Regions from separate parts of the Streptomyces sp. NPDC005574 genome, predicted to be linked through region 3. Evidence: riboswitches for the same ligand, from Rfam matches in the RefSeq annotation. Region 3 holds a riboswitch; each other region holds the start of a gene.
The links. A riboswitch is a leader RNA that binds a small molecule or an ion and turns the genes downstream of it on or off. The one in region 3 is predicted to bind thiamine pyrophosphate.
Positions count from the first base shown of each region.

Region 1 (10,237 bases), on a different contig from region 3:
GAGAGATCTTCGCGGGACTGCCCTGGTGGGTGAAGTGGGTCGCGGTGCCGGTCATCGCCCTGGTCGTGTTCGGCGGACTGATAGCCAGCGTCGTGGGCTTCTTCATCGGTCTGCTCTTCAAGGCACTGGTCTTCGTGGCCCTGGTCGGCGGACTCATCTACGTCGTACGGAAGTTCACGGCGAGTTCTTCGTCGCGTGGCGACTGGTGAGCCTGCCGGGAAACCGGTGAGCGGTAACAGGAATCACCGGTTCCCTCGGGTGGGGGAAGTTTCCCGGACAGGCCGTCCGCAAGCGGTGGCAGGCGGTTAAAGTCCGGGAACTCGACGCGGGGACCATCCCCGCGAGGCGTACACCCCCTCCCGTGTCACCGGCACGGGCTGCCCCCTCGCTACGGGAGTGCCCCTTGGCCACGGTAGACACCGCCCCCGCGGAAGCCCACGCTCCGCCCACGGCGGCCCGCACCACCCTTTCCCCGCCGGGAGCCCGCACCGCCCTCCCGCGACCGGAAGCCGGCCGCCGGCCCCCCGAGCAGGCCGCGCCCCCACCACGGACGCGCCCCCAGGCAGCCGCGGCTCCGCGGCGCTCGCCGGTGCTGCCCGAGCAACCGCACACCTCCCCGTCCCTCCCCGCCGCACCGCACGCCGCCACGCTCATCGGCTCCGTGCAACGCGCGATGCGTCTGCTGGAATGCGTCGCCGAGCACACCCACGGGGCACCCGCCAAACAGCTGGCCCGCGAGACGGGACTGGCGCTCCCCACTGCCTACCACCTGCTGCGCACCCTCGTGCACGAGGGCTATCTGCGCCGCGACAAGGGGCTGTTCTTCCTGGGGGAGGCCGCCGAGCGGCTGTCCGGCGAGGGAGCCCGGCAGAAACGTCGCAGCACGGTCGCGGACACGCTCGCGCACTGGCGGGACGCCATCGGCGCACCCGTGTACTACGCGATGTACCGCGACGGTGAGATCGAGATCGTGTGCGTCTCCGACACTCCGGGCAATCCCGCGGTCGAGGAGTGGGCCGACTTCCGCGAGACCGGGCACGCGCACGCCATCGGGCAGTGCCTGCTCGCCCAGCTGGACGAGGACGCGCGGCGCGACCACCTCGACCGCCATCCTGTCCAGTCCGTCACGCCGTACACGGTGCGTGACGATCACACCCTCCTGCGGCGCCTCCACCACATGCGGCGTACCGATCCGGTGACCGAACAGCAGGAGTACGCATTGGGGACGGTGTGCGCGGCGATCCCCGTCACGGTGGGTGCCACAGCGGCGTCGGTGGCCATTTCTCTCCCCTCCCACCAGGCACATCGTCTCCTGGCGGCAGCCCGCCAACTGCAGGACGAGGCGGACCGGCTGCTCGGGTCACTGGCCCTCTCTATCAGTATCTGAAAACTCACTCCTTGTGATCTGTTGTGTACTTTCTGCAAGATGCCTTCAATGTCAGAGGGTTGATTCCCGGCCAGTCGACGGCATATGACGGGGTAGGCGATGCGAGAGTCCGTACAGGCAGAGGTCATGATGAGCTTCCTCGTCTCCGAGGAGCTCTCCTTCCGCATCCCGGTGCAGCTGCGTTACGAGGCCGGTGATCCCTACGCGGTCCGGCTTACCTTCCATCTCCCCGGTGACGCTCCCGTGACCTGGGCTTTCGGTCGCGAGTTGCTGATCGACGGCGTGGGCCGGCCGTGCGGAGAGGGGGACGTGCGGGTCTCACCCGCCGACCCCGAATCGCTGGGCGAGGTCCTGATCCGACTTCAGGTCAGTGGCGACCAGGCGTTGTTCCGTTCCTCGACGGCCCCGCTCATCGCCTTCCTGGACCGCACCGACAAGCTGGTCCCGCTGGGCCAGGAGGGTGCGATCGGCGACTTCGACGCCCACCTCGACGAGGCACTGGACCGCATCCTGGCCGAGGAACAGAGCGCGGGCTGAGGCGGTACGGCGACGAGGTGGCGGAACGCTTCAGCGCGTTGTCGGCGGAACGCTTCGCCACACCGCCCGCGACGGCGACCCGTGCGACGCGGACCGCTACCGGAGGGTTCGGCGGACCGGGCGCAGAGCCGTGCAGTAACGCTTCGCCCGCCCGACAGCCTCACGGCCGGGCGGGCGGAGGAACCGCGGCGAACGGGCCGAGGGGCCGACGGGCTCAGGGAAGCGGGCCGAGTGCATCGAACGGTCCGAGCGGATTGGGCGGCCCGAGCGGCCCGGACCCGACCGGGTGGGTCCGGCCGACCGACCGTCCCGCCCCGACTCCCCGCCCCCGTCCCGCCGTCACCGCGTCCTCAGCGCTTGCGTCGCCTGCCTCTGCCACCGTGTGGCGGCGCCGGCCGGGATTCCGCCGTCACCGCCTCGGTGTCGGGCCGGTCGGCGGCTACCACCAGGGCCGCGAGCGCCGTCGTGACGGGCACGGAGGCGACCAGCCCGATCGAGCCGACGAGCGTGCGCACGATCTCCTCCGCGACGAGTTCGCTGTTGGCGACCGCGCCGACGCTGCTCTGCGCGATGGAGAAGAGCAGCAGCAGAGGCAGCGCGGCGCCCGCGTAGGCGAGGACGAGGGTGTTGACGACGGAGGCGATGTGGTCGCGGCCGATGCGGATGCCCGCCCGGTACAGCCCGCGCCGGCCCATCGACGGATTGGCCTCGTGCAGCTCCCAGACCGCGGACGTCTGGGTGACCGTCACGTCGTCGAGGACACCGAGCGAACCGATGATGATGCCGGCGAGCAGCAGACCGCTCAGGTCGATCGACGGATACAGGCCGTGGATCAGACCGGTGTTGTCGTCCGTGTTGCCGGTGAGCGCGGCCCAGCCGTTGAACAGCGAGCCGAGCACACCGATCAGTACCAACGAGATGAGGGTGCCGAGCACGGCCACCGACGTACGGGCCGACAGACCGTGACACAGGTACAGGGCGATGAGCATGATGGCGCTCGCCCCGACCACCGCCACGACCAGGGGATTCGAGCCCTGCAGGATCGCCGGCAGGATGAAGAGGGTCAGCACCAGGAAGCTGGCGGCCAGTGCGACCAGCGCCATGACGCCACGCAGCCGGCCCACCACCACGACGGCCACCGCGAAGATGCCGGCGAGCAGGGCCATCGGGAACCTGCGGTTGACGTCGGTGACCGAGTACTGCAGTTCCTTCGGCGCGGAGGGCTCGTAGGCGACCACGACCTTCTCGTCCTCGTGCAACTGCCGTGACTGGTCCGGCTGGACGACCTCGGTGAAGGTACGGCCCTTGTCGTCGCCGCTGTCGACCCGGATCGTCGCCTTCTTGCAGGTGCCGCCGGACTGTTGCTGGGCGGCCGAGCCCCCGGCGGTGGGGGTGCCACCGGTGGAACTGCCCGCCGAGGCGTTCACCGACGCGCAGCTCACGCTCACGACCTCGGTGACGGTGGCGTGCTGGGTCTGCCGGTCGAAACCGACGCCGGTGCGCTGGTGCGGAGGGGCACCGCCCGGCCACAGCACCACGAGCCCGACCACCACCGCCATGCCGAACGGGATGAGGATCGCGGCGATGACCTTGCGCAGATGCTTCGACACGGGCGCGGCCGGCCCATGACTGTGTGAGTGTCCGTGCCCACCGGTGGACCCGTGCTCGTGCCCGCCGCCGGAGCCCGGGTCGTGGCCACCGGAGCCCGGCCGGTGGTCGTGACCGCCCCCGGACCCCGGTCCGGGCTGGTGCCCGCCACCGCCTCGGGAGCCCGGTCCATGGTCGTGCCCGTCACCGAAACCCGGCCCGTGCTCGCCGCCGGGACCCCGGCCGTAGCCGTTCCCGCCCCCGTCGCCATGGCCGTTGCCGTAGCCGTTGCCCTGGCCGGGCTCGCGGCGCGGCTCGTGCGGGGGGTAGGGAGGCTGGTGTGTCGTGGTCACCGCCCGATCATCGCAAGAACGCCGGGGGCCCTCTGTTCACCGCGCCCGAATTGACGCTAGCGTGGAGGCACCTTTGCACACGCGGGAGCTCGGAGCACCGGGCTGAGAGGGCGCTGACCTCCGTCTTCGCGGTGTTTCAGAGAGACGTCACCCGAACCGAGTGATGTTTCACATGAAACATCGGCAGACGGACATCGCTGCGTCGACCGCCGAACCTGTTACCGGGTAATGCCGGCGTAGGGAGTAGGTCTCATGACCAACAAGGACGCACGCACGCCTGCCTCCACACAGATTCCGACGGAGCCTCCGAAGGAGAGCGCGACGAGCGGAGAGAACGGCGAGAGCGGGAAGTCCATCGGCTGGCACAAGGGATACGTCGACGGTTCCCGCCCCGATCTGCGGGTGCCGGTCCGTCAGGTGCACCTGACCAACGGGCGGTCGGTCACGCTGTACGACACCTCGGGGCCGTACACCGATCCTCTCGTCGACACCGATGTCCGGCGGGGACTGCCCCCACTACGGGAGAACTGGATCGTCGCCCGCGGTGACACCGAGGAGTACCCGGGCCGGCCTGTCCGGCCCGAGGACGACGGCCTCAAGCACACCGCGCCGCGCGGCGGCCTGCGCAACCTCGACGCGGTCTTCCCCGGCCGGCCGCGCCAGCCGCGCCGCAGCCGGGACGGCGGGGCGGTCACGCAGCTCGCGTACGCGCGGCGCGGCGAGGTCACACCCGAGATGGAGTACGTGGCCATCCGGGAGAACATGTCGCCCGAGGTGGTTCGCGAAGAGATCGCGGCCGGGCGGGCGGTGCTGCCGGCCAACGTGAACCACCCGGAGATCGAGCCGATGATCATCGGCAAGCGGTTCCTGGTGAAGGTGAACGCCAACATCGGCAATTCGGCGGTGACTTCCTCCATCGAGGAGGAGGTCGAGAAGATGACGTGGGCGACCCGCTGGGGCGCCGACACGGTCATGGACCTGTCCACCGGCCGCAACATCCACACCACCCGCGAGTGGGTGCTGCGCAACTCCCCCGTCCCCATCGGGACGGTGCCGCTCTACCAGGCGTTGGAGAAGGTGGACGGCCGGGCCGAGGAGCTGACCTGGGAGATCTACAAGGACACGGTCGTCGAACAGGCCGAGCAGGGCGTGGACTACATGACGGTCCACGCGGGCGTGCGCCTGCCGTACGTACCGCTGACGGCCAACCGCAAGACCGGCATCGTCTCCCGTGGCGGCTCGATCATGGCCGCCTGGTGCCTCGCGCACCACAAGGAGAGCTTCCTGTACGAGAACTTCGAGGAACTCTGCGAGATCCTCGCGGCCTACGACGTCACGTACTCGCTGGGCGACGGCCTCAGGCCGGGCTCGATCGCGGACGCCAACGACGAGGCCCAGTTTGCGGAGTTGAGGACACTCGGGGAACTCAACCGGATCGCGAAGCGTTTTCATGTACAGACGATGATCGAAGGCCCGGGACACGTCCCGATGCACAAGATCAAGGAGAACATCGACCTTCAGCAGGAGATCTGCGATGAAGCTCCGTTCTATACCCTCGGCCCGCTGACCACGGACGTCGCGCCGGCGTACGACCACATCACCTCCGGCATCGGTGCCGCGATGATCGCCTGGTGGGGCACGGCCATGCTCTGCTACGTCACGCCCAAGGAGCACCTGGGCCTGCCCAACCGTGACGACGTCAAGACCGGTGTCATCACCTACAAGATCGCCGCCCACGCGGCCGACCTCGCCAAGGGTCACCCCGGTGCCCAGGAGTGGGACGACGCGCTGTCCGACGCCCGCTTCGAGTTCCGCTGGGAGGACCAGTTCAACCTGGCTCTCGACCCGGACACGGCAAGGGAGTTCCACGACGAGACCCTGCCCGCCGAACCCGCCAAGACGGCCCACTTCTGCTCCATGTGCGGGCCGAAGTTCTGCAGCATGAAGATCAGCCACAGCATCACGCGGCAGTTCGGCGGCGCGGCGGCAGAAGGGGCTTCGCCCGACGAGATCGCCGAGGGGATGCTGCAGAAGTCGAAGGAGTTCGCGGCGAGCGGGAGCCGGGTCTACCTGCCGATCGCCGACTGAGCCCCACCGCCGACCGGCCCGCGCACGCGGCGTCCAGGGCCGGCGGGTGCGGACCGGTTCTGGACGAGGGCCCGGTCCGCGACCCGGGACACCTCCGAAGCCGGGGAGGTGTCCCTCCGGCGTCCCGGCCCGCAGACTGGCCGTATGACAGCGAGATCAATGAGCAAGGGCGCCAACCTGCCGATCGGCTCCTCGTCCGTGCGCGCCGAGCTCGCCTGGTCCGAGGGGCCCGGCGTGCCGGACGCCGACGCCTCGGCGCTGCTGCTCACCGGCGCCGGACGCGTGCGTGACGACGGTGACTTCGTCTTCTACAACCAGCCGCAGCACGCGTCGGGTGCCGTACGGCATCTCGGGAAGCGGAAGGCTGCCGGCCTCACGACCGACACGGTCGAGGTGGACCTGCGGACGGTGGAACCCGCCGTGGAACGGGTCGTGTTGTGCGCGTCGGCCGACGGCGGCACGTTCGGTCAGATGCCCGGACTGACGCTGAGGCTGCTCGACTCCGGCACCGGGGAGGAGCTGGCCCGCTTCGATCCGCAGGCCACGACGGAGACTGCGTTCATCGGCGGCGAACTGTACCTGCGGCAGGGACAGTGGAAGTTCCGTGCGGTAGGGCAGGGGTACGCGTCGGGACTCGCGGGGCTGGCCACCGACTTCGGCATCTCCGTGGAGGCCGACTCCCCGGCCACGGCCGCGTCCCCCGTGCCGGCCGCGCCGCCCGTACCGGCCTCACCACCGGTACCGTCCGCGCCCCCGGTCCGCGCCTCGCCGCCCTCGCCGGCGGCACCCACAGCCAAGCCGGCCGGCCCCACCGCGCCGACGGCCGACACCCGCCCGGCGCGGGATGAGGCGCGCCTGCCCGTGGACATGCGCAAGCGGCTGTCCCTGCGCAAGGAGCAGGTGGCGGTCAGTCTGCGCAAGCACGGCGCCGCCGGTGTCACCGCGCGGATCGTGCTGGTCCTGGACGCCTCGGGCTCCATGTCCTTCCTGTACTCGAAGGGCGTGGTCGCCGACGTGGTGGAGCGGATGGCCGCGGTCGCCGCGCAGCTGGACGACGACGGGGAGATGCAGGCGTGGACGTTCGCCTCGCAGGCGGCCCGGCTGCCCGACCTGCGTCTGGGTGAGCTTCCCGACTGGCTGCGCCTCCATGTCCGGGTCGGAGAACTGAGTCTCTTCCGCCGCAACCGCAAACCGAGGAAGGGACTGGAGCCCGGGCAGGTGGACATGCGGGCGGTCGGTATCCAGAACGAGGAGCAGAAGGCGATCGCCCAGGTACGGCAGTACGTCCGTGAGAACCCGACCACGGCTCCCACGCTGGTGCTGTTCTTCTCCGACGGAGGCGTCTACCGCAACGCCGAGATCGAGCGGGAGCTCCGGGAGGCGGTGGAGGAGCCGATCTTCTGGCAGTTCGTGGGTCTCGGCCGGTCCAACTACGGCGTGCTGGAGCGACTCGACACCATGCCCGGCCGCAGGGTCGACAACGTCGGGTTCTTCGCCGTCGACGACATCAGCACCGTGCCCGACCCGGAACTCTACGACCGGCTGCTGTCCGAGTTCCCGGACTGGATGACCGCCGCCGGCCGGGCCGGCATCCTCTGATCCGGCTCCGCCGGGCCCCGCACGGTGCCGTGGACGGCCGGTCGTCGGCTTGCGCTCCCGAGGCGGGGCCCTCCGTGCGGAGGGATGCCCCGGGGCGGGGGCGCAAGCCGGCCGCTACTCCGGCTGGTGGTCCGGCCCTCCGAAGTCCGGGCTGGTGTAGTCCGGGCTCGAGAAGCTCGGACGCGGGCCCGCGGGACCGTCGTCGGGGCTGCTGAAGCCCGGTCGGCCGTAACCGAGGTGCGGCATGCGGCCGGTGGGTGCCGGCGGGGCCGCACGGTGCAGTGCGCCGCTGTCGGGGTCGGCCAGTGCCTCCCGCAGGAACGGCAGGAGGCCGCGCTCCAGGAGGGCCTCGCGCCAGGTGTCCCCGGCCCGGGCCACTTCCGCGCTCATCTCGCCGTACGGTCCGGCGCTGAGCGAGGGCCTGTTGCGCAGCGCCGTCAGCAGGAGCCCGACGGCGGCGACCAGGATCGCGGCCGCGGTGACGGCCCCGAACACCCAGCCTGCGGTGATCATGGTCTGGGCGAACGCCGGCTCGGGGTCCAGCATCTTCAGGATGTACCCCACGAGCAGGAAGATCGCCGCGGCGGTTCCGGCGAGGACGGGGGCGAGGACCGCGACGACGGCGACGGCGCCCGCGCCGGCGGTCTCGGCGACCTCCCCCATGGTGGTGGCGAGCCCCATCGCGGTCGCGCCCGGCTCCCCCGGGCCGGTTTCGCGAACGGCCGAGGGGGTGGACGGCGCCGGCTGGCGCAGTTCCTCGCGGACCTTGACGTAGTGCTGGTACTCGGTCGCCGCGGCCGCCGTGATGAGTGCGGTGGCGTTGAGCGCCATGGTGCGCAGCTGTTCGGTGTTGAGCCGCTGTCCGACAGCGGCCAGTTCCGGGCGGTGTGGGGCGGAGCGCAGCGCCTCATCGAGGATCCGCTCGTATTCCTGGCGGTCCTCGCTCAGCAGGTGCTGCGGAACGCTGTTCATCTGCATCCCCCGATGCTCCGTAGGGCTTGTGGCTCGCATGACGACGAGCCGTCGGGCAGAAACGGAGGGGAGCCTGCTACGGATAAGCCGATGGTAGAGCGGCGACGGCACTAGGTGACAGGGGGTTTGCAGAAATTGGCCCCCGGCCGGCGCCGCCGCCCGTGGGTCCGCCGCGGGGTGTTTGCCGGGTGAATACTCAGTTGTCCAGGGGAAGTTGCTGGACCAGCAGCTTTCCGGCCATGGTCACTCCGCCGTCCATCGCGATGGCGAGTCCGTCGGCGTAGACGTGCGGGCCCTCGACCAGGGGATCGGTCGTGTCCTCGTCGTCCTCGGAGCCCACCTCGCCCAGCAGGTACGGGATGGGGCTGTGGCCGTGAACGATGCGGGTACCGCCGTAGGTGTCCAGCAGGGAGCGCACCGCGTCGGCGCCGCCCTCGTCGCGGAAGGAGAAGCGCTTGGTGAACTTGCGGAACAGGTCCCACACCTCGTCCGCGTCGTTGCGGGTGATCGTCTCGCGGACCGTGTCGTTGACCGCCTCGATGGAGTCGCCGTAGTCGAGGTAGGCGGTGGTGTCCGAGTGGACGAGGAGATGGCCGTCGACCTCCTCCACGGCGTCGAGGCGGGCCATCCACTGGAGGTGGTGGTCCTGAAGGCGGTCCATGTCGGTCTTCTGGCCGCCGTTGAGGAGCCAGGCCGCCTGGAAGGTGGCGGTGCCCGCCCCGGAGTGGACGGGGGTGTCGCCGAACCGCTTGGCGCCGAGCAGCAGCAGTTCGTGATTGCCCATCAGGGCCTTGCAGTAGCCGCCCGCCGCGGCGGCCTCGGCGGACAGCCGCATCACGAGGTCGATGACCCCGATGCCGTCGGGGCCGCGGTCGGTGAAGTCGCCGAGGAACCACAGCCGGGCCGTGCCCGCGCACCAGTTCCCCTCGGCGTCGACGAGGCCCTTCTCCCGGAGCGCGGCCAGCAACTCGTCGATGTAGCCGTGCACGTCGCCGACGACGAACAGGGGCCCCGGCCCGTCGCTGGACTGCGGGGCCGCTGCGGGCGCCGGGTCGACCGGCACCTGAAGCGTGTCACCGCGGTTGATGACGGGCAGGTCGCGCTGTGTGGGCGTGTACCCGTCCGGATGCTCCACCGGCTCCTCCACGGGTCTGACGGCGCCCTCGGCGTGCGCGCTGTAGGAGTACGGCCCGGCCTCGTGGACGTACGCCGGTACCCGGAAGTCGCGCAACGTCGCCGTCCGCTCCGCCTCGGGTCCCTGACCGGCCCCCTGAGTCATCGACCCCTCCACCATCGCGCCGCATCTGCACCGCATCGGACTGCCTGGTCGCAGCGGCCCGCGGTGTCGTGGGCCCATCATAGGAATGCGGATCGCGCCGTGTGATGACCCAGGGGTGGTGAATCAGAGCGGGACTCCGGTTCACCGCGGCTTTCGCCCCGGTTGGGCAGGGCTTCGGCCGCCTCACGACCGCCCGTCTACTTCTCCTCGGGCGATCGCGGCGGGCTGACGGTCGTGCGCGGAGGACGTCGCTGGGACGAGGTACGCACGATCAGTTCGGTCGGTATCACCTGTTCGACCGGCTGGTCCGAGTCGACGCCCTCGATGGCGTCGATGAGGAGCTGGACCACCGCCGTGCCGATCCGGCGCGGCTTGAGGGAGAGCGTGGTGATGGGCGGTTCGGTGTTGGCGTACACGGTGGACTCGCTGCAGCAG
Region 1 is NZ_JBEXCW010000001.1:153,725-163,961, reverse strand. It holds gene ABZT03_RS00795 (DUF5326 family protein) at 1-209, shown strand, start outside; gene ABZT03_RS00790 (helix-turn-helix domain-containing protein) at 593-1,387, shown strand; gene ABZT03_RS00785 (SsgA family sporulation/cell division regulator) at 1,487-1,924, shown strand; gene ABZT03_RS00780 (YibE/F family protein) at 2,275-3,864, opposite strand; TPP riboswitch at 3,936-4,124, shown strand; gene thiC (phosphomethylpyrimidine synthase ThiC) at 4,117-5,952, shown strand; gene ABZT03_RS00770 (VWA domain-containing protein) at 6,097-7,551, shown strand; gene ABZT03_RS00765 (hypothetical protein) at 7,666-8,529, opposite strand; gene ABZT03_RS00760 (metallophosphoesterase) at 8,720-9,817, opposite strand; gene ABZT03_RS00755 (LacI family DNA-binding transcriptional regulator) at 10,000-10,237, opposite strand, start outside.
Region 1: it holds a riboswitch for thiamine pyrophosphate, as region 3 does, so the genes downstream of both, thiC (phosphomethylpyrimidine synthase ThiC) here and thiO (glycine oxidase ThiO) in region 3, are expected to answer to the same signal.

Region 2 (10,237 bases), on a different contig from region 3:
CCTTCGACGTCCGCGCCCAATGGCCGGGCGGTGGCTCCTCGGTGGGCATCCCCACCTGGTTCTACGGCCACGAGCCGCCGAACGCCTTCGCCTCCGACATCGCCAAGTACTTCGCCAACGCCACCCGCGAGGACGGCCTGCTGGCCCGGTCCAACGCCGGTGTGGTCTTCCTGCCGGGCGCCGCCGGCACCGTGCAGGAGATCTTCGACAACGCGACGCCGAACTACTACGAGTCGCGCGGCGAGCCGACTCCGATGGTCCTCGTCGACCGTGCGCACTGGACGGAACGGCTGCCCGCGTGGCCGCTTCTGCGGGCGCTGGCCCGGGAGCGGGCGATGGAGTCCCGTATCGCCCTCGTTGACCGAATCGAGGAGGCGCCCGAGGCGTTGAAACGTCTCGGTGGTTAATAAGCAGGCAAAGCCAGGGCACTTGAGCGGCATATTCGTTGACATTGCTTATGGAACGCTTATAGACCTGTGAGACTGCTGGGGGTGGTGACGCCTCACCTCAAGCCGCGTCATCTCCCCCTGAGACCCCCCTCAGTTGCGCATCCCGTGAAGGGCAAACGTGTCCATAACTCGTCGCACCGCACGTCGTTCCGTGCGCATCCTCGGTGTCGCCTCCGCCTCGGCCGCGCTCGCGCTCGGTGTCGCCGGACAGGCGCTCGCCTGCAACATCAGTGAGTTCTCCGCCGAAGCCACGTGCGACGGCGCCAACGGTGTCATCACCGTCACCGACAAGGACGCCTCCCGCACCCCCGCCACCGTCACCGTGTTCCTCGAGAACAACGGCGCCGACGTGAAGAAGGTGGGCGAGCAGGAGATCAAGGGCTCGCGTGAGGGTGTCACCATCACCTTCACCGAGAACTGGAAGCCGAACGCGGTCTACCGCATCCACGTCCTCGCCGGCAAGCAGGTCGACAAGGACATCAGTCCGAACCTGACCACCCCGTCCACCGCCTGCGAGGCGGAGGAGACCGGCACCCCGACCCCGACCCCGACCCCGACGGGCAAGCCGTCGCCGTCGGAGTCCGCGTCGACCCCGGCCGGGGAGTCGAAGTCGCCGACCCCGTCGGCGTCGGAGAGCGGGAGCACCGCCCCCGCCGACACCTCCAGCAACGCCCCGTCGCCCGCGGCCGGTGACTCCCACCTCGCCGAGACCGGTGCGAACTCCAACACCGGCCTGATCGCCGGTATCGCGATCGCCCTCGTCGCCCTCGGCGGCGGCGCGGTCTTCTTCGGCCTCCGCCGGCGCGGCACCTCCCGCTGACCCAGGCCACACCGCGACGGCCCGCCCCCACACCGGGGGCGGGCCGTTCGGCTGCCGGACTCTCGGCCGTCAGCCGAGGACGACGATCTCCGTCGGGTCGAACTCCACTCCGACCGGGTCGCCGACCTCCGGTGCCGTGCGCAGCGGGCAGGCCGCCTCCAGCGGGGGCGCGTCCTTCGGGCGCAGACGGACGGCGACATGGGTGCCCCTGAACGTGCGGGCGGTCACCGTACAGGGCAGGCCCTCGCCCGGCGGGACCAGCCGTACGCCCGCGGGGCGCACCAGCAGGGTGTGGGGGCCCTGCGGCGCGTCCGCCGGGGCCGGCAGCTTGCCCCAGGGGGTCCCGGCCACCTCGCCGGCAACCGTCGCCTCGACCACGTTGTCGAAGCCGAGGAAGCGGGCCACGAACTCGTCGGCGGGCCGTTGCCAGACCTCGAGGGGCGTCCCGGACTGGGCGATCCGGCCGTCCCGCATCACCACCACCCGGTCGGCCAGCGCGAACGCCTCACCCTGGTCGTGCGTCACCGCCAGCACCGTCGTGCCCAACGCGGCGAAGAGGTCGCGCAGTTCGACCACCAGGCGCTCCCGCAGCGAGCGGTCGAGCTGCCCGAGCGGCTCGTCCAGCATCAGCAACCGGGGCCGGGGCGCGAGGGCCCGGGCCAGCGCCACGCGCTGCTGTTCCCCGCCGGACAGGGAGGCGACGGCCCGCGGGCCGGCCCCCGGCAGCCCGACCAGGTCCAGCAACTCCTCCACCCGCGCCCGCTGTTCGCCCTTCGGCGCCCGGTGCATGCGCAGTCCGAACGCGACGTTGCCGGCCACGTCCCGCTGCGGGAACAACTGGTGGTCCTGGAACATCAGGCCGACACCCCGCCGGTGCGCGGGCACACCCGTCTGGTCCCGCCCGTCGAGCACCACCCGCCCGCAGTCCAGGGGTTGCAGTCCCGCGACCGCCCGCAGCAGCGTCGACTTCCCGCTGCCGCTGGGCCCGAGCACGCAGACGACCTCGTGCTCGGCGACCCCCAGGCCGACGGCGTCCAGCACCGCCCGCCCGCCGAACCGCACGGTCGCGTCCTCGAGCCCCAGCAGCATCAGAACTCCCCCGTCCGGTCGGTCCGCAGCCGCTCCAGCACCAGCAGCGCCACCGCGCACACCACCATCAGAATCGTCGAAAGGGCCATCGCCTGCCCGTAGTTGAGTTCACCGGCCCGGCCCAGCAGCCGCGCCACCGCGACCGGCAGCGTGGGGTTGTCGGGCCGCGCGATGAACACCGTCGCCCCGAACTCCCCGAGCGACACCGCGAACGCGAACCCGGCGGCGATCAGCAGCGCCCGCCGCACCATCGGCAGGTCGACCTCGCGCCACACCCGCCACGGCGACGCCCCGAGCACCGCCGCCGCCTCCCGCAGCCGCCCGTCCACGGCCCGCAGCACGGGCAGCATGGTCCGTACGACGAAGGGGACCCCGACCAGCGCCTGCGCGAGCGGCACCAGGATCCACGACGACCGCAGGTCGAGGGGGGGCTCGTCGAGCGCGATCAGGAAGCCGAAGCCGACGGTCACCGCCGACACCCCGAGCGGCAGCATCAGCAGCGCGTCGAACCCCCGCACGAGCCGGCCCGCGTCCCGCCGGGTCAGCGCGACGGCGGCGAGCGCGCCGACCAGCACGGCGATCGCGGTGGCGACGGCGGCGTACTCCAGCGAGTTGCCGATCGCCTCGATCGGGGCGACGAGGAAGAGCCCGCCGTCGTCGCTGGTCAGCGCCCGGTAGTAGCCGAAGTCCGGTGCGTCGAGGGAGCGCCGCACCAGTACGGCCAGCGGCAGCACCAGCAAGGCGGCGACGGACACGAGGACGCCACCGAGCAGCGCCCACTGTCCGGCCCCGCGCGGCCGGCGCGCGGTCAGCGAGGCGTCCACCAGCCGCAGGGCCGTCTCCCGCCGCCGTACGGTCCAGGCGTGCAGGGCGAGGACGGCGCCCACCGCCGCGAACTGGATCAGTGTCAGCACGGCGGCCGTGGACAGGTCGAAGATCTCCGAGGTCTGCCGGTAGATCTCCACCTCCAGCGTCGAGAAGGTGGGCCCGCCGAGGATCTGCACCACGCCGAAGGACGTGAAGGTGAACAGGAACACCATGAGCGCGGCGGCGGCCACGGCGGGCCCGAGCGCCGGCAGGGTCACCCGCCGCCAGGCCGCCGCCCGTGAGGCGCCGAGCATCCGCGCCGCCTCCTCCTGCCGCGGGTCGAGCTGCGCCCACAGCCCGCCGACGGTCCGTACGACGACCGCGTAGTTGAAGAAGACGTGCGCGAGCAGGATCGCCCACACGGTGGTGTCCAGCCGTACGCCCCACAGCTCGTCCAGCAGTCCGCCGCGGCCGACGAGCGCCAGGAACGCCGTACCGACGACGACCGTGGGCAGCACGAACGGCACGGTCACCACGGCCCGCAGCACCTGCTTGCCGGGGAAGTCGAGGCGGGCGAAGACGTACGCGCCGGGCAGCGCGACCAGCAGGGTGAGCGCGGTGGAGGCGAGCGCCTGCCAGGTGGTGAACCACAGGACGTGCCGGATGTCGGGCTGCGCCAGTACGTCCCCGACGCGGCCGAGCCGCCACACCCCGCCGACGTGCAGGCCGCGCGCGACGATCGCGGCGACGGGGTAGGCGAAGAAGACCGCGAAGAACGCGACCGGCACGACCATGAGGCCGAGCCGGGCCGCGCTCCCGCGCCGGGCGGCGGCGGCCCTGGCTACTTCAGTACGAGTGAGGTCCACGACTTGACCCACTGGTCGCGGTGGCCGGCGATGGCGGCCGGGTCCATGGTCTCGGGGTGCGCGGCCTGCGGACCGTACTTGGTGAACTCCGCCGGCACCCGGGCGCCCTCCCGCACGGGGTAGACGAACATGTTGAGCGGCATGTCCTCCTGGAACTCCTCGGTGAGCAGGAAGTCGAGGAGCGCCTTGCCGCCCTTGGTGTTGCCCGCGTTGCTCAGCAGCCCCGCGTACTCGGTCTGGCGGAAGCAGGTGCCGGCCGCGACTCCGGTCGGCGCGGTGGCGGGCCGGGGGTCGGCGTAGATGACCTCGGCGGGCGGCGAGGAGGCGTAGGACACCACCAGCGGCCGGTCGGCCTTGGCCTTCTTTCCGCCGGCCGAGCCGGAGAACTCCTCGTTGTAGGCCTGCTCCCAGCCGTCGACGACCTTGACGCCGTTGGCCTTCAGCTTCTTCCAGTACCCCTCCCAGCCGCCGTCGCCGTAGGAGGCGGCGGTGCCGAGCAGGAAGCCGAGGCCGGGTGAGGAGGTGGAGGCGTTCTCGGTGACGAGGAGGTTCTTGTACGCCGGCTTGACCAGGTCGGCGAAGGAGGCGGGCGGCGTCAGCTTGTGCGCGCTGAACCAGCCCTTGTCATAGTTGACGCAGATGTCGCCGGTGTCGATGGGCGTGACCCGGTGCTTGTCCCCGTCGACGCGGTACTCCGCCTTGACCTGGCCGGCGCCCTTCGCCTCGTAAGGCTGGAACAGGCCGTTGTCGAGCGCCCGCGACAGCAGCGTGTTGTCGACGCCGAAGAAGACGTCGCCCTGCGGGTGGTCCTTGGTGAGGATCGCCTTGTTGACGGCCTGCCCGGCGTCGCCGTCCTTGAGGACGCGCACGGTGTAGCCGGACCGCTTCTCGAAGTCCGCGAGGACGCTCTTGGAGACGGCCCACGAGTCGTGGCTGACGAGCGTCACGGTGTGGGACCCGGAGCCCGAGCCGCTGTCGCCCGAACCGGACGACGACCCGCAGGCGGTGAGCGCGGGCAGCGCGGCGAGGCCCAGCCCGACGGCCGCGGCCGTGAACTTCCCTGTGGTGCTCACTGATTCCTCCTGGCTGACCAGGAAGAGACGCGGCCCCGCCCGGACCGGCAGAAGGTCGCGGGCAGGGCGCAACAGCTTGAGTGATGACCGAACTTCCTACCCAGAATGACCTGGGCGAGGTTCAGAGGGTCTGCGGTCTGTCCCGCACTCTCAGCGCTGTGGCGCTCCCCTGTCGGAATATGAAGATGAGTATGAAGTTGTCCTGACCCGCTCAGACTACCGCTCGGTCGCGGCGAGCTGACCGCACGCCCCGTCGATCTCCTGACCACGGGTGTCCCGGACGGTCACCGGTACACCGTGCCCGGCGATCGCCTCGACGAACGCCTTCTCGTCCTCGGGCCGCGAGGCGGTCCACTTGGACCCCGGAGTCGGGTTCAGCGGGATGAGGTTGACGTGCACCGGCTTGCCCTTGAGCAGCCGGCCGAGCCGGTCACCGCGCCACGCCTGGTCGTTGATGTCCCGGATCAGCGCGTACTCGATGGACAGCCGGCGCCCCGACTTGGCGGCGTACTCCCATCCGGCGTCCAGCACCTCGCGCACCTTCCACCGCGTGTTCACGGGGACGAGGGTGTCGCGCAGCTCGTCGTCCGGCGCGTGCAGCGAGATCGCGAGCCGGCACTTGAAGCCCTCGTCGGCGAAACGGTGGATCGCCGGGACGAGCCCGACCGTCGAGACGGTGATCCCGCGCTGGGACAGCCCCAGCCCGTCGGGCTCGGGGTCGGTGAGCCGGCGGATCGAGCCGACCACCCTGTTGTAGTTGGCGAGGGGCTCGCCCATGCCCATGAACACGATGTTGGACAGCCGCGCCGGGCCGCCGGGGATCTCGCCCTCGCGCAGGGCCCGCATGCCGTCCACGATCTGGTGCACGATCTCGGCGGTGGACAGGTTCCGGTCGAGCCCCGCCTGCCCCGTCGCGCAGAACGGGCAGTTCATCCCGCAGCCCGCCTGGGAGCTGATGCACATGGTGACCCGGTCCGGGTAGCGCATGAGCACCGACTCGACGAGCGTCCCGTCGAACAGCTTCCACAGCGTCTTGCGGGTGGTGTCCTGGTCGGTCGACAGATGCCGCACGACCGACATCAGCTCCGGCAGCAACGCCTCCCGCAGCTTGCCGCGCGAGCCGGCCGGGATGTCGGTCCACTGCTCCGGGTCGTGCGCGTACCGCGCGAAGTAGTGCTGCGACAGCTGCTTGGCGCGAAACGGCTTCTCGCCGATGGCGGCGACGGCTTCCTTGCGCTCGGCGGGCGTGAGATCAGCAAGGTGCCGCGGCGGCTTCTGGGCTCCGCGGGGGGCGACGAATGTGAGTTCTCCGGGCTTAGGCATGGCCGTACCAGTGTCGCAGATCGAACGGGGTGCCCCGGGGGCCCGGCGGCCGGGGGTGATCGCGGCTGGTCATACGGGTTCGTCGCCGGAATCCGGTGGCGACCCGGAGGCGGTGCACAGACGGCCCGGAGGGCGGCCCGAGCACACCGCGATCCACGCCCACGCCCTCCGCCACGGAAACGCACGGCGCCCGGTGTCATGCCGGGCGCCGTGCGGTGCGGGCGCGGTCGGTCAGGGGCGTTGCCGCACCCGGTCGACGACGGCGTCGGCGGCCACGTACGACCACTGTTCGTACGTCTCGCTCCCCGCTGTGCGCCGGTCGTGCATCCCCAGGTACCGGTAGGTCCTCGCGTCGAAGACCAGGACCGGCCCACCGTCCGCCCAGGGAGTACCGGGCCCGCCGACGTACTGGACGCCGATGCCCGCCCGGCCCCCGCCGTCCGTCCGGCCCGGCAGCACCTTGATCCCCGGCACCGTGGCCAGCGCCTCGAACGCCGCGGGGCGCAGACCCTTCGGCAGCACGGGCGCGCGGAGCAGGCCGGAGAGGAAGACATGGATCATCGGCCACTCGTCGGCCCTCGTCGGCCGGCCGAAGTCCGGTTTCCCCCCCATGTCGCGCAGGGTGACCGTCAGCCTGTCCGGGTCGGTGGGCAGCCGCTTCAGCTCCGACCACCTTCTGGGCGGCCAGCTGCTCTGCCCGGGCTGGTCCACCGGGACCCACTGGGCGCGGCCCAGTTCGCTGACGTAGGACCTCTGGGAGCCGTCGACCGAACTCCAGCTCTCGTCGACGTACGTCCTGGTGGAGCCCCCTCCGGCCGGGGTCTCCCTGATGACCTCCTTCGTGTAGACGAACTGGTCGTCACGCGGCTCGAGCGGCTTCTCCAGCCGGCGCTCCTCGGCCGCCGCCCCGCGCAGCACGGTGCTCGCGCTCACCGTCCGCACCTGCGGCGAGGACCCCGTGTCCCGCGCGACCACCACGGTCGCGGTGACCGCCGCGGCGGCGACGCAGGCCACCCCGATCCGCAGCAGCGGACGGCGGGCGACGACCGTCGGGGCGGCGGGCGCCACCATCACCTGGTGGAGGCGGGCGCGTGTGCGGACCCGGGCATTGTCCGCGAGCGGCGGGACGTCCGCGTCCCATTCCCTGAGCAGTTCGATCTCATTCATCGTCGGGTTCCTCTCGGAGAGCGGTCGGATCGGATCCACCCAATGCCTCACGGACATGTCTGCGAGCCCGGTGCAGCCGTGACCGGACCGTCCCCACCGGCACGCCGAGGGCACGGGCGACCTCCTCGTAGCCGAGGCCGCCCCAGGCGACCAGCAGCAGCACGTCCCGGTGCCGGGCGGGCAACCGGGCCAGCGCACCGGCGAGTTCAGTACGCACCGCGTGTGCGCTGACCCGCGCCGCCACCCGGTCCGCGACCGTCTCCTCGGCCTGGGCGCCGGGGGCGGCCGTCGGCAGTCGTGCGAGCGCCCTGAGCCGGCGGGCCTCGGCGCGCCGGTGGCGGCCCACGAGGTTGGTGGCGATGCCGAACAGCCAGGGGCGGGCGTCGGCCAGCTCCGTGTTGTACCGGAACCGCTGCTGGAACGCGGTGGTGAACGTCTCCGCCATGACGTCCTCGCCTGCTTCCGCGCCGAGCCGGCGCGCCGCGTAGCGGTGGACGGCGTCGGCATGGCGGTCGAACAGCACGGCGAACACCTCGGGCTGCTCCCACGACCGTTCGACCATCGAGGCGTCACTGTCCTGCCCCAGCCTGACGCCGGGTTCGACGGTCATCGGGGCCTCCTTTCGCCGGTTCGAACGCTTTGCTTCTCGGGCTCACACCCGTACTTCGCCGCTCGCCGCGATCGGGTTCCCCGACAGGGGGGCGGGGCGGTGGTGCAGCCGGCTACACCCCCGGTCCGGGAGGCCGGCCCCTCGTGGTGGCGGGGGCGGGGGCCGGATCGTCAAAGCCGTGGGGCGTTCCACCGGCGCGGCCCGTCCACCGCCCATCCGCCCCGTCCGCCCCGTCCGCCCCATCCGCCCCATCCGCCCCATCCGCCCCATCCGCCCTGAGAAAGGGAACACCCATGGCCGCGAACCGCCGACGCCGTATCGCCGCCCTGACCACCGCCGTGGCCGCCGTAGGACCGATCGTCGGGCTGACCACCGGCTGCGAGGGCGCCGACACCTCGCTGGACTGCGGCGCCGATCACCGCACGATCGCCGACAGCCTGAAGGCCATGCGCGAGGCCGGGCTGGACGCGGCCCGCGACCCGTCGAGGACCGGCGGGTCCATCGCCACCATCCGGGAGAATCCGGCCAGGATCGACGCCGCGAACGACGGTGCGGGAAGCGATGAGGCCGACCGGGCCGTCAAGGACCTCGACCGGGCGATCTCGGACTACGACAGGGCCGTCCTGAACGGCGAGAAGCCCGGCTCCGGCAAGGTCGACGCCGCGGCCGACGAGCTCCGGGACGTCTGCACGTCGTGACGGGTGCCACCCGTACCTGTGCGTGAGACGCGGGAGCCCCCGCCCTCGGGACGAGGGCGGGGGCTCCCGCACGCGTACGCGGACGGCCGGCGGGACCGTCAGCCGGAGCCGACGAACAGCACCAGCAGCAGCCACACCACCGGCGCCGTGGGCAGCAGGGAGTCCAGGCGGTCCATGATGCCGCCGTGTCCCGGCAGCAGCGTGCCCATGTCCTTGATGCCGAGGTCCCGCTTGATCATCGACTCGCCGAGGTCCCCGAGGGTGGCGCTGGCCGCGACCGCGAGGCCCAGCACCAGACCCTGCCACCAGGCACCGTCGTCGATGAGGAACTGCAGGCACAGCGCACCCGCCACCATCGCGAACGCGACCGCGCCGACCAGGCCCTCGCGGGTCTTGCCGGGGCTGATGCGCGGGGCCAGCTTGTGCTTGCCGAAGCGCCAGCCGACGGCGTAGGCGCCGGTGTCGCTGACCACCGTGAGCAGCAGGAACGTCAGGACACGCCACGGTCCGTCGTCGGCCGTCAGCATCATCGCGACGAAGGTGGCGAGGAAGGGGACGTAGAAGGCCGCGAAGACGCCCGCCGTGACGTCCTTGAGGTAGCCCTCCGGCGGCTCCGTCATCCGCCACACCAGGACGGCAAGGGCGGTGAGCGCCATCGCCACCCAGGCGCCCTCGGCGCCGCGCACGTAACCGGCGACCACCATCGCCGCGCCGCCGACCGCGAGCGGGACGAGGGGCGCCTTGATGCCCTTGCGCTCCTCCAGCCGGCTGGTGAGCTCCCAGAGTCCCACCACGACGGCGACCGCGATCACACCGACGAACACGGCCTTCACCACGAACAGGGACGCGACGATCACCGCGCCGAGTCCGACCCCGACGCCTATGGCCGCGCCCAGGTCCCGGCCCGCGCTCTTCTTCTGCGGCGCGGGTGCGGGCGCCGGCTGCGAGGCGTCGGGCATGGGCTCCGGATTCTGCGGCACCGCCCCGTAGGGCTGCGCCTGCGGCGTGTCGTAGGGCCCGTGGGAGTGGGCCTGCGGCGGGTCGTACGACGGAGTCCGCTGTGAGTCGTACGGCCGCGGCCGCGGCGGTTCGTCGCGGAACAAGGGGCCGCTCAGCCGAGCGGCCCCCCGATCGTCATCCTGGTTCCCGCCGGTCGCGGGTACGTCGGGCACGATGGGCATGGGGCGAGTGTGCTGCGCGTCATGCGCATCGTATGCGGGACCCGCCGGGGCGGCCCCCTGGACAGGCCCCCGCTCGGACGGCCCCCAGTACCCGGCTTGTGGCGGCGCTCCCCAGGAAGAGTCGTTCATCAGACCTCGAGCAGCTCCGATTCCT
Region 2 is NZ_JBEXCW010000007.1:103,421-113,657, forward strand. It holds gene ABZT03_RS07685 (Rossmann fold nucleotide-binding protein) at 1-407, shown strand, start outside; gene ABZT03_RS07690 (LAETG motif-containing sortase-dependent surface protein) at 568-1,269, shown strand; gene ABZT03_RS07695 (ABC transporter ATP-binding protein) at 1,339-2,358, opposite strand; gene ABZT03_RS07700 (iron ABC transporter permease) at 2,358-4,031, opposite strand; gene ABZT03_RS07705 (thiamine ABC transporter substrate-binding protein) at 4,007-5,104, opposite strand; TPP riboswitch at 5,180-5,285, opposite strand; gene rlmN (23S rRNA (adenine(2503)-C(2))-methyltransferase RlmN) at 5,321-6,427, opposite strand; gene ABZT03_RS07715 (CU044_5270 family protein) at 6,659-7,594, opposite strand; gene ABZT03_RS07720 (RNA polymerase sigma factor) at 7,587-8,204, opposite strand; gene ABZT03_RS07725 (hypothetical protein) at 8,498-8,902, shown strand; gene ABZT03_RS07730 (phosphatidate cytidylyltransferase) at 9,001-10,212, opposite strand; gene frr (ribosome recycling factor) at 10,212-10,237, opposite strand, start outside.
Region 2: it holds a riboswitch for thiamine pyrophosphate, as region 3 does, so the genes downstream of both, ABZT03_RS07705 (thiamine ABC transporter substrate-binding protein) here and thiO (glycine oxidase ThiO) in region 3, are expected to answer to the same signal.

Region 3 (10,237 bases):
AAGCTCGCGGCGTCCGGTGCGGTGCATCGCAAGGCGGAGCATCGCCCGCGTACTGGATGTACTCGGGTGATGCGACAACGCGGCGAAGTACCGTGGGGCGTCGCGAGCCGGTGAACCTTTCCGGTCACGGCTAGCAATGGGCTCGGAGCACGAGAAGGCGCCGGTCCGCCGTGGCCGCGTCCCCCGCGGGCCACCTCGAACCGGCGCCTTCTCGTGCTCCCCCGTGCTCCCCCGTACTCCACTGACGGGTTTCCGTGCCTCGCTCCCGCCGACACCCGCCGGCGGAAGGAGCGGATGCGGGGCCGCTCCGTTCCGGCGCCCCGTGTCGCCGGTGCCGGAGCCGCGCCCCTCTCCGTGCCTCCACTCTCCCGTCCGCGCAGGTCGTTCCCCATCCGCGCGCGTACTCATCTCCCGTACTAGGTACGGATACTCAGCTCTGCGCACTCACCCCCACGACGCCCGCCCGGCAACTGGTTACGATCGCCTCCGTGTCCGTACTCCCCCTGGTCTTCACCAGCGGCTGGGCCAGCGGCATCAACGCGTACGCGGTGGTGCTGCTGCTCGGCGTCTTCGGCGCGACCGGCCTGAGCGACGAGGTCCCCGCCACCCTGCAACGCCCCGAGGTCCTGGTCGTGGCCGGCGTCCTGTTCCTGTGCGAGGCCGTGGCCGACAAGATTCCGTACGTCGACTCGGTGTGGGACTCCGTGCACACCGTGATCCGGCCGGCCGCGGGCGCCTGGGTGGGCGCGCTGCTCGCCGGGCAGAGCGGCTCGCTCTCCGACCTGGCGGCGGGTGTGCTGGGCGGTTCGACGGCGCTGGCCAGTCACACGGTGAAGGCCGGGACGCGGATGGCGGTCAACACCTCGCCGGAGCCGTTCACCAACGTCGCCCTGAGCCTGGCCGAGGATCTCGGGGTCGGCGCGATCGTCACGTTCGCGATGTTCCATCCGACGGCGGCCGCGGTCATCGCCGGTGTCCTGCTGCTGGCCGGGCTGCTGGTGCTCTGCTTCCTGGTCTCCCGCATCCGGCGCTTCCTGCGCCGCCGGGCCCAGCGCCGGGAGGAGAGACGGCTCGCCGTGGGGGCGGGCCCCCGCCCGGGCTGACCCACCCGGGTCCGGCCTCCGCCGGGTGAGGTCCGGGCCTCTCGTCGGGTTGTCCGTGGTGGCCGCTAAAGTCGCGCCCATGGCACGGATTGTGGTGATCGGCGCCGGGATGGGCGCCATGGCGGCCGCCGGCCGGCTGGCCGTCGCGGGGCACCGGGTGGCGGTGTACGAGCGTTCGGGGACGTACGGCGGTGCGGTGCGCCGCTTCGAGCGCGACGGCTTCCGTTTCGACACGGGCCCCGGACTGCTGCCCCTGCCCGCGGTCTACCGCGACCTGTTCCTGAAGACCGGCAGGGAACCCCTGGAGGACCACGTCGACCTGGTCCAGGTAGACCCGTCGGCGCGGCACGTCTTCGCCGACGGCACCGAGGTCGCGCTTCCCAACGCCTCGCGCGCGGGTGTCGTCGCCGCTCTCGACGCGGCGCTCGGCGACGGAGCCGGGCAGCGCTGGGGTGACTTCCTGGTGCGGGCCCGCGAAGCCTGGGACCGGACCAGGCGGCCCCTGCTGGAAGAACCCCTGTGGCCGAACTGGCGGGTGCTGGCCGGTCAGGAGCCGTACCCCGCGGTGCCGCACCGCAGACTGCTGCGCACCCGGCGGGCCGCGACCCTCGCCGAGGTCGGCGCCTGGGAGCTGCGCGATCCCCGGCTCGCCGCCCTCCTGGAGAGCCACGCCCTGGCCCACGGCCTCGATCCCCGCCGCGCCCCGGCGAGCGCGGCCGTCCTGCCGTACATGGAACACGCCTTCGGCATCTGGTACGTGCGGGGCGGGATGCGGGAGCTGGCGCGGGCGGTGCACGATCGGTGCGTGGCCAGGAAGGTCGAGTTCCACTTCGGTGCCGAGGTCACGGCCGTCGTGGAGAAGGACGGCCGGGTGGCGGGCGTCGAGCTCGCGGACGGCTCGGTGCGCGAGGCGGACCACGTCGTGGCCGGTGTGGACCCGGTACGCCTGCACGCTCTGACCGGGCACCGGCTGGACGACGACACCGACCCGCGGCCGGACCCGGAGGCTGCGCGGGCGGGCAGGTTCTCGGTGCTGCTGGCGCTGCGGGGTGCGCGCGAGGCGGGCGCGGCGCACCGCACGGTCGTGCACGCCCCCGACCGCACCGCCGAGCTCGACTTCCTGAGCTCCGCGCCGGACGCGATCGCGCGGCCCACGGTGACGGTCCTCAGACCGGACGACCCGTCCCTGTGCCCCGACGCCGGGCACGAGTCCGTGGTCCTGTCCGCCGCGGTGCCGACCGGCGGCCGGTGGGCGCGGCCGGACACCGTGGAGCGGTTCGCGGACCTGCTCGTCGAGGCGGCCGGGGCTGCCGTCCCCGGGCTGCGCGAGCGGCTGCTCTGGCGGGAGGTCCGGGCACCCGGGCACAGTGCGGAGGAGACCGGCGCCGCCGGCGGAGCGGTCTCCGCGCCGGCACTCGCCGCGGGCGGCGGCCGCTTCCTCCACCCGGGCAACACCACGCGACTTCCGGGCTTGTACCGGGTCGGCGGCTGGTCGCACCCCGGCGGCGGTCTGCCGCACGCCGGCATGTCGGGCGCGCTGGTGGCGGGGCTGATCGTCGAAGGGCCGGACTTCCGCGGCTCGCAGTGAGCACGGGCGGCCGGGCCGGACGCCGCCCGGTCAGGAGCGGCGTGGTGGGAGTGCGGGCGGTTCAGAAACGGTACTGCTCGTCGAATCCGTGACCCTGGTTCTGGTTCTGGTTCTGCCCGTTGTCCTGGTAGCCGTACTGCTGCTCCGGCGGCAGCTCGCCACCGTAGGCGTCGTCGGTGCTGCGCTGCTGCGGCACCCACACCCCGCCGGCCGGAGTCTCGCCGCCGTAGCCGGCGCCGGCGTACTGGTCCTGGCCGTAGCCCTGCTGGGCGTACTGCTGGCCGCCGTACGAGGTGTCGTAGCCGGCGCCGTAGGTCTGGGTGCCGATGTACGGGTCGGAGTAGGCGGCGTACTGCTGCTGCCCGGTCGCGTCGTAGCCGTACTGCTGCTGGTCGTAGCCCGAGTAGCCGTCGTAGGAGTACGTCTGGTCGGCGCCCTGGGCCGCCGCGTACTGGTCCTGGGACTGGCCGGTGGCCGCGTAGGACGGGTCGGCCGCGGCGGCGTACGCGGCGTCGCTGTACACGCCGTAGGAGCCGGTGTCGTCGGGCAGGGGCTGCGGTTCGTACACCGAGGTGGTCTCGGCGGCGGTGGCGTCGGCGGAGCGCGCGGGGGTGAACACGTCGTCGCGGTCGAAGTCGTCCTCGGAGTCGTGACCCCGGCCGGTACGCCCGTAGGGGCCGTCCGGGTCGCCGAAGGCGCCGTCGCCGGCCTCCAGTCCGGAGACCTCCAGGCTCGGGTCCTGGTGCTCGGCCTTGCCGCGGCGCCGCTTGGTGCCGGCCTCGCCGCCCGGGCGGCTGACCGCCCAGCCCGAGGCGAAGCCGCGGCGGAACGACAGCGTGACGTAGGTCTGGCCGACCGCGAAGGCGGCGGCGCCCAGTCCGATGACGATCACGGAGGGGATGAGTACGCCGAACACCACGCCGACGAACCCGACGAACGCCAGCAGTCGCCAGCGCAGCCGCGCCTTGTACTGCAGCAGCACCTCACCCAGCAGCCACAGCGCGACGATGCCGAACGCGATGTAGAGGACCGTCCAGCCCATGTACGCCCCTCTCCCAGTGGCCGTTACGCAGTGTGTCCTACACCGGTGCGGCCGGTCTAGGCCTGCGGGGGATGGTGCAGGCCGAGGTTCTCGTGAATTTCAAGCGTCGCCGTGGAGTTGTTGAGCGTGATGAAGTGCAGTCCGGGCACTCCCTCGGCCAGCAGCCGGGCGCAGAACTCCGTGGCATATTCGATGCCAATGGAGCGTACAGCGGACGGATCGTCTTTTGCTGTGAGGATCCGCTCCTTCAGCCCGGCGGGGAGGGCCGCGTTGCTGAGCTGAGGGAGCCGCTCCAGCATCCGCACGCTGGTCACCGGCATGACCTCGGGGATGACGGGCGTCTCGCAGCCGGCCGCGGCGACCCGGTCACGCAGCCGCAGATAGGACTCGGGCTGGAAGAACATCTGGGTGATGGCGTAGTCGGCGCCGGCCCGGCACTTGTCGACGAAGTGCGCCACGTCGGTGTCCCAGTCGGCGGAGCGCGGATGCATCTCCGGGAACGCGGCGACGCCGACGCAGAAGTCCCCCGACTCCTTGATGAGCCGGACGAGTTCGGCCGCGTAGGTCAGGCCGCGGGGGTGTGCCACCCAGTCGGCCATCGGGTCGCCGGGCGGGTCGCCGCGCACGGCCAGCATGTTGCGGATCCCGGCGTCGGCGTACTGGCCGATGATGTTGCGCAGCTCGGCGACGGAGTGGTTGACCGCGGTGAGGTGGGCGACCGGGGTGAGGGTGGTGTCGGCGACGATCTGCTCGGTCTCCTTGACCGTGCCCGCCCGGGTGGAGCCGCCGGCGCCGTACGTGACGGAGACGAAGTCCGGGGCGACCGCCTCGACCCGCCGCAGGGCGCTCCACAGGTTGCGCTCACCCTTGGCCGTCTTCGGCGCCGAGAACTCGAACGACAGTGTCGTCTTGCCGGCGGCGAGCATGTCACGCACGGTGCGTGCGCGGTCAGTCCGGGTGGATGCGGTTCCGAGGGCCATACCCGCAGGTTAGCCAGGGTGCGACGATCGTCCCACCGAAAGGCGGAATTTTGCCCGCTTTGTCGACTTGTTGTCCACCCCTCGGACAGCCGGGCCGGTCACCCGGAGTGCCGGAGCCGCTCGGCGAACGCGGCCGCCGCCGCGCCCGGGTCGTCGGCCTCGGTGATCGCGCGTACCACCACGACCCGGCGGGCGCCCGCCGCGATCACCTCGTCGAGGTTGCCGAGGTCGATGCCGCCGATGGCGAACCAGGGGCGGTCGGTGCCGAGGGCCGCGGTGCGGCGGACCAGGTCGAGGCCCGGCGCGGGCCGGCCGGGCTTGGTGGGGGTGGGCCAGCAGGGGCCGGTGCAGAAGTAGTCCACGCCCTCCTGGGCGGCGGCCGCCGCGGCCTCCGGTCCGGAGTGCGTGGAGCGGCCGATCAGGACGTCGTCGCCGAGGATCGCGCGGGCGGCGGGAACCGGGAGGTCGCCCTGGCCCAGATGGAGGACGGCGGCGCCGGCCGCGTGGGCGACGTCCGCGCGGTCGTTGACCGCGAGGAGCCTGCCGTGGCGGGCGCACGCGTCGGCGAGGACCCCGAGGTGCTCCAGCTCCTCCGCCGCCTCCATGCCCTTGTCGCGCAGCTGCACGATGTCCACTCCCCCGGCCAGGGCGGCGTCCAGGAACTCGGCGAGGTCGCCCTGGCGCCTGCGGGCGTCGGTGCAGAGGTAGAGCCGGGCGTCGGCGAGTCGGGCGCGTGCGGTGGCGGTGCCGGGCATGGGTGGGTCCCCCCGTTGGCGGTGCGTGGTCGGGGGCGCGCGGACGCGCCGCACCCGGGCCGTGACCGGGGTGCGGCGCCCGGCCGTGGCCGGCCGCGGTCCGTGCGCCGGGCGGGTCGTGCGGCCGGCCGGTTCAGACGGCGAGCGCCTGGGCCCGGCGCTTCACCTCCGTGCCGCGGTTCTCACTGAGGGCCTGCGCGGGGGTGCCGGGCAGGCTCGGGTCGGGGGTGAAGAGCCACTCGATCATCTCTTCGTCGGAGAAGCCGTCGTCCCGCAGCAGGGTCAGGGTCCCGATCAGGCCCTTGACGACCTTGTCCTCGTCGATGAAGGCGGCGGGGACGTGCAGTGCGCGGTTCTCCCCACGGCGTACGGCGATGAGGTGGCCGTCCTTGACCAGCTGGCGCGCACGCGTCACCTCGACATCGAGCATCTCTGCGATGTCGGGGAGGGTGAGCCAGGCAGGGACGAGAGCATCGATCTTTGCGTCAATCTCGGTCACAGGATCAAGCGTGCCATCCCGCACCGACAGTCGGAAGCCGGGCCCCCGCCACCTGGCGCTTCGCGTCACCCGGCGGGATCCTGGCGCCTCGCCCCCGAGGGGACCTAGGCCGTGGCCGCCTTCAGGGGCCTGGCCGGGTCGGCCAGGAGCGCGGGGTCCATCGGCGTGCCCGCCTCGATCAGGCGCCGTCCCTGGGCGAGGTCCCGGGGCCGGCCCACCGCCAGCAGGGCTTCCAGGCGGCCCTCGCGCAGCCAGCAGACCGACCAGGCGGGGCCGGCCGGGTCGCCGCGCCACAGGGTCGTGTCGGCCGACGCGTGGTGGCCGACGTACTGGACGAAACGGCCGAACTGCTCGGACCAGAAGTACGGCACCGGGTCGTAGACCGCCGGGGTCTCGCCGATGATGTTCGCGGCCACCGTGCGCGGGCCCTGCAGGGCGTTGTCCCAGTGGTGCACCAGGAGCCGCTCGCCGTATCTCCCGGACGGGAACGAGGCGCAGTCGCCGACCGCGTGCACGTCCGGCGCGGAGGACCGCAGGTGGTCGTCGGCCAGGACGTCGCCCCGGGCGCCCAGGGCGATGCCGGAGCCGGCCAGCCAGCCGGTGGCGGGCCGGGCGCCGATGCCGACCACGACGGCTCCGGCGGGCAGCCGGGAGCCGTCGTCGAGGACGACCGAGCCGGGCTCGACGCGCGCCACGCGCGCGTGGGTGCGCAGGGTCACCCCGTGGTCGGCGTACCAGCCGGCCATCGGGGCGGCCACCTCGGCGGGCAGCGCACCCGCGAGCGGCCGGTCCGCGGCCTCCACGACCGTCACCGCGCAGCCCGCCTCGCGCGCGGCCGTGGCGAACTCCGCGCCGATCCAGCCGGCCCCCACGACCACGATGTCGTGCTGCCGGGCCAGGACCGGGCGCAGCCGCTCGGCGTCGTCCAGGGTGCGCAGCAGGTGCACGCCGGGCACGCCCTCGGCGCCCGGCAGCCGGACGGGTTCCGCGCCGGTGGCGAGGACGAGTTCGTCGTAGGGCACCGGCCCCTCGGCGGTGTCCAGTTCGTGGTCGGCGGGGCGGACGCCGGTCACCTCGCGTCCGAGCCGGAGTTCGATGCCGAGCGCCTCGAAGTCGACGTCGAAGGCCGAGCCCTCGGCCTTTCCGAGCAGCACCGCCTTGGACAACGGCGGCCGGTCGTAGGGCTGGTGGGGCTCCGCGCCGATCAGCGTGACGCTGCCGGTGAAGCCCTGCTCCCGCAGGGCGACCGCCGTCTGCACCCCTGCCATGCCCGCGCCGACGACGACCACGCGCGACGGTGCCGTGCCGGATTCCTGCGTCTGCTCGCTCACCTGATCACCATAGACAACTGACAATTTGTCAGTCAGCCGTCGTGCTCAGTGACCTGTTCCACACCGCTCGCGCCGAGCGGACCGGCCGCGGCGTGAGGCTCCCTTACCGAGACGGGCGGCGGCGGACTAGGGTGGCGGACGTAGAGCACTCGCGGGAGCCCGGACGCACCGGGCTGAGAGGGAGGCTGGCGGCCTCCGACCGTACGAACCTGATCCGGGTCATGCCGGCGAAGGGAGGGGCTGGACGCCCATGTCGTCTCCACGGACCTCAGACGTCCTCGTCATCGGGGGCGGGATCATCGGCCTGGTCACGGCCTGGCGGGCCGCGCAGCGCGGCTTCGGGACCGCCGTGGTGGACCCCGGACCGGGTGGCGGAGCCGCGCAGGTCGCGGCCGGGATGCTGGCCGCGGTCACCGAACTGCACCACGGCGAGCAGACCCTGCTCGGGTTGAACCTGGCCTCGGCCGGCCGCTATCCGGACTTCGTGGCGGAGCTGACCGACCTCACCGGTCACGACCTCGGCTACCGGCGGTGCGGCACCCTCGCGGTCGCGCTGGACGCCGACGACCGCGCCCACCTGCGTGAACTGCACGCGCTCCAGGGGCGGTCGGGGCTGGACTCGGAGTGGCTGTCCGGGCGGGAGTGCCGGCGCCTGGAACCGCTGCTGGCGCCCGGTGTGCGCGGTGGGCTGCGGGTGGACGGCGACCACCAGGTGGACCCGCGGCGGCTGGCGGGCGCGCTGGTGGCGGCCTGCGAACGGGCGGGCGTCGTCTTCCACCGCACCCGGGCCGACCGGCTGACCGTCGTCCGCGGCCGCGCGGCGGGTGTCACGACCGCCGAAGGGACCGCGCTCGGCGCGGGCCAGGTGGTGCTGGCGGGCGGCAGCCTCAGCGGGCGGCTCGCCGGCGTCCCCGACGACGTGCTGCCGCCCGTACGGCCGGTGAAGGGGCAGGTGCTGCGGCTGACCGTGCCGAAGCCGTACGCGCCGTTCCTGAGCCGGACCGTGCGCGCCGTGGTCCGCGGCAGCCACGTCTACCTGGTGCCGCGGGAGAACGGCGAGCTGGTGGTCGGCGCGACCAGCGAGGAGCTCGGCTGGGACACCACCGTGACGGCGGGCGGGGTGTACGAGCTGCTGCGCGACGCGCACGAGCTGGTGCCCGGCATCACCGAGCTGCCGCTGACCGAGACACGCGCGGGACTGCGCCCCGGCTCGCCCGACAACGCGCCGCTGCTGGGCCCGACCGCCCTGCCGGGCCTGCTGCTGGCCACCGGGCACCACCGCAACGGCGTGCTGCTGACACCGGTCACCGGCGACGTCCTGGCACACGCCCTGACCACGGGTGAACTGCCCGACGAGGCCCGCCCCTTCACACCCCGTCGCTTCGGCGCCGCCGTCCGCGTGGAGCAGCCCGTATGAACATCTCCGTCAACGGTGAACCCCTGCGGGTCGAGCCGGGCACCGGCCTGGACACCCTCGTGCGCTCCCTCACCGCGGCGCCCTCGGGCGTGGCCGCCGCGCTCAACGAGACCGTCGTCCCGCGCGCGCGGTGGTCCGCCACCTCCCTGCGCGAGGGAGACCGCGTGGAAGTCCTCACCGCCGTCCAAGGAGGCTGACCGATGGCCGACGACCCCTTCGTCCTGGGCGGTACGCCCTTCACCTCCCGTCTGATCATGGGTACGGGCGGCGCGCCCAGCCTCGACGTCCTGGAACGCGCGCTGGTGGCGTCCGGGACGGAGCTGACGACCGTCGCGATGCGGCGTGTGAACCCCTCGGTGCACGGCTCCGTCCTGTCGGTGCTGGAGCGGCTGGGCATCCGGGTCCTGCCCAACACGGCGGGCTGCTTCACCGCGGGCGAGGCGGTGCTGACCGCCCGGCTGGCCCGCGAGGCGCTGGGCACCGCCCTGGTGAAGCTGGAGGTCATCGCCGACGAGCGCACCCTGCTGCCGGACCCGGTCGAGCTGCTGGAGGCGGCGGAGACCCTCGTCGACGACGGGTTCACCGTGCTGCCGTACACCAACGACGACCCGGTGCTGGCGCGGAAGCTGGAGGATGTCGGCTGCGCCGCCGTGATGCCGCTGGGCTCGCCGATCGGCTCGGGCCTCGGCATCCGCAACCCGCACAACTTCCAGCTGATCGTGGAGCACGCGCGCGTGCCGGTGATCCTGGACGCGGGCGCCGGTACGGCCTCCGACGTGGCGCTGGCGATGGAGCTGGGGTGCGCCGGGGTGATGCTGGCCTCGGCGGTGACCCGCGCGCAGGAGCCGGTGCTGATGGCCGCCGCGATGCGGGCCGGGGTGGAGGCGGGCCGGCTGGCCCGGCTGGCGGGCCGCATTCCGCGGCGGCACTTCGCGCAGGCGTCGTCCCCCGGCGAGGGCCTGGCCGTGCTGGACCCGGAGCGTCCCGCGTTCTGAGCTGCGCCGCGGGCCCCGCCGGGCGGTCCGCGGCGGCCTCGGCACGGTGTGCGAAGCGTCACAGGTCGGCTGCAGTCCCGCCCCGATATCGGGTGAAACCGTGGGGCTGTCCGTGGCGGCTCGTACACTCACCTGCGTGGATACGACCCTTCAGGACCCGCTTGTCGGGCAGGTGCTCGACGGCCGCTACCGCGTCGACGCGCGGATCGCGGTCGGCGGGATGGCCACGGTCTACCGGGCCCTGGACACCCGCCTGGACCGTGTGCTCGCGCTGAAGGTGATGCACCCGGCGCTGGCGGCCGACGGTTCCTTCGTCGAGCGGTTCATCCGCGAGGCGAAGTCCGTGGCCCGGCTCGCGCACCCCAACGTCGTGCAGGTCTTCGACCAGGGCACCGACGGGTCGTACGTCTATCTCGCCATGGAGTACGTCGCCGGCTGCACCCTGCGGGACGTGCTGCGCGAGCGCGGGGCGCTGCAGCCGCGCGCCGCCCTGGACATCCTGGAGCCGGTGCTCGCCGCGCTGGGCG
Region 3 is NZ_JBEXCW010000069.1:31,643-41,879, forward strand. It holds gene ABZT03_RS31630 (DUF4126 domain-containing protein) at 489-1,103, shown strand; gene ABZT03_RS31635 (NAD(P)/FAD-dependent oxidoreductase) at 1,183-2,691, shown strand; gene ABZT03_RS31640 (hypothetical protein) at 2,753-3,733, opposite strand; gene metF (methylenetetrahydrofolate reductase [NAD(P)H]) at 3,790-4,713, opposite strand; gene thiE (thiamine phosphate synthase) at 4,812-5,468, opposite strand; gene ABZT03_RS31655 (Rv2175c family DNA-binding protein) at 5,602-5,967, opposite strand; gene ABZT03_RS31660 (FAD-dependent oxidoreductase) at 6,072-7,298, opposite strand; TPP riboswitch at 7,440-7,551, shown strand; gene thiO (glycine oxidase ThiO) at 7,549-8,715, shown strand; gene thiS (sulfur carrier protein ThiS) at 8,712-8,912, shown strand; gene ABZT03_RS31675 (thiazole synthase) at 8,916-9,710, shown strand; gene pknB (Stk1 family PASTA domain-containing Ser/Thr kinase) at 9,847-10,237, shown strand, end outside.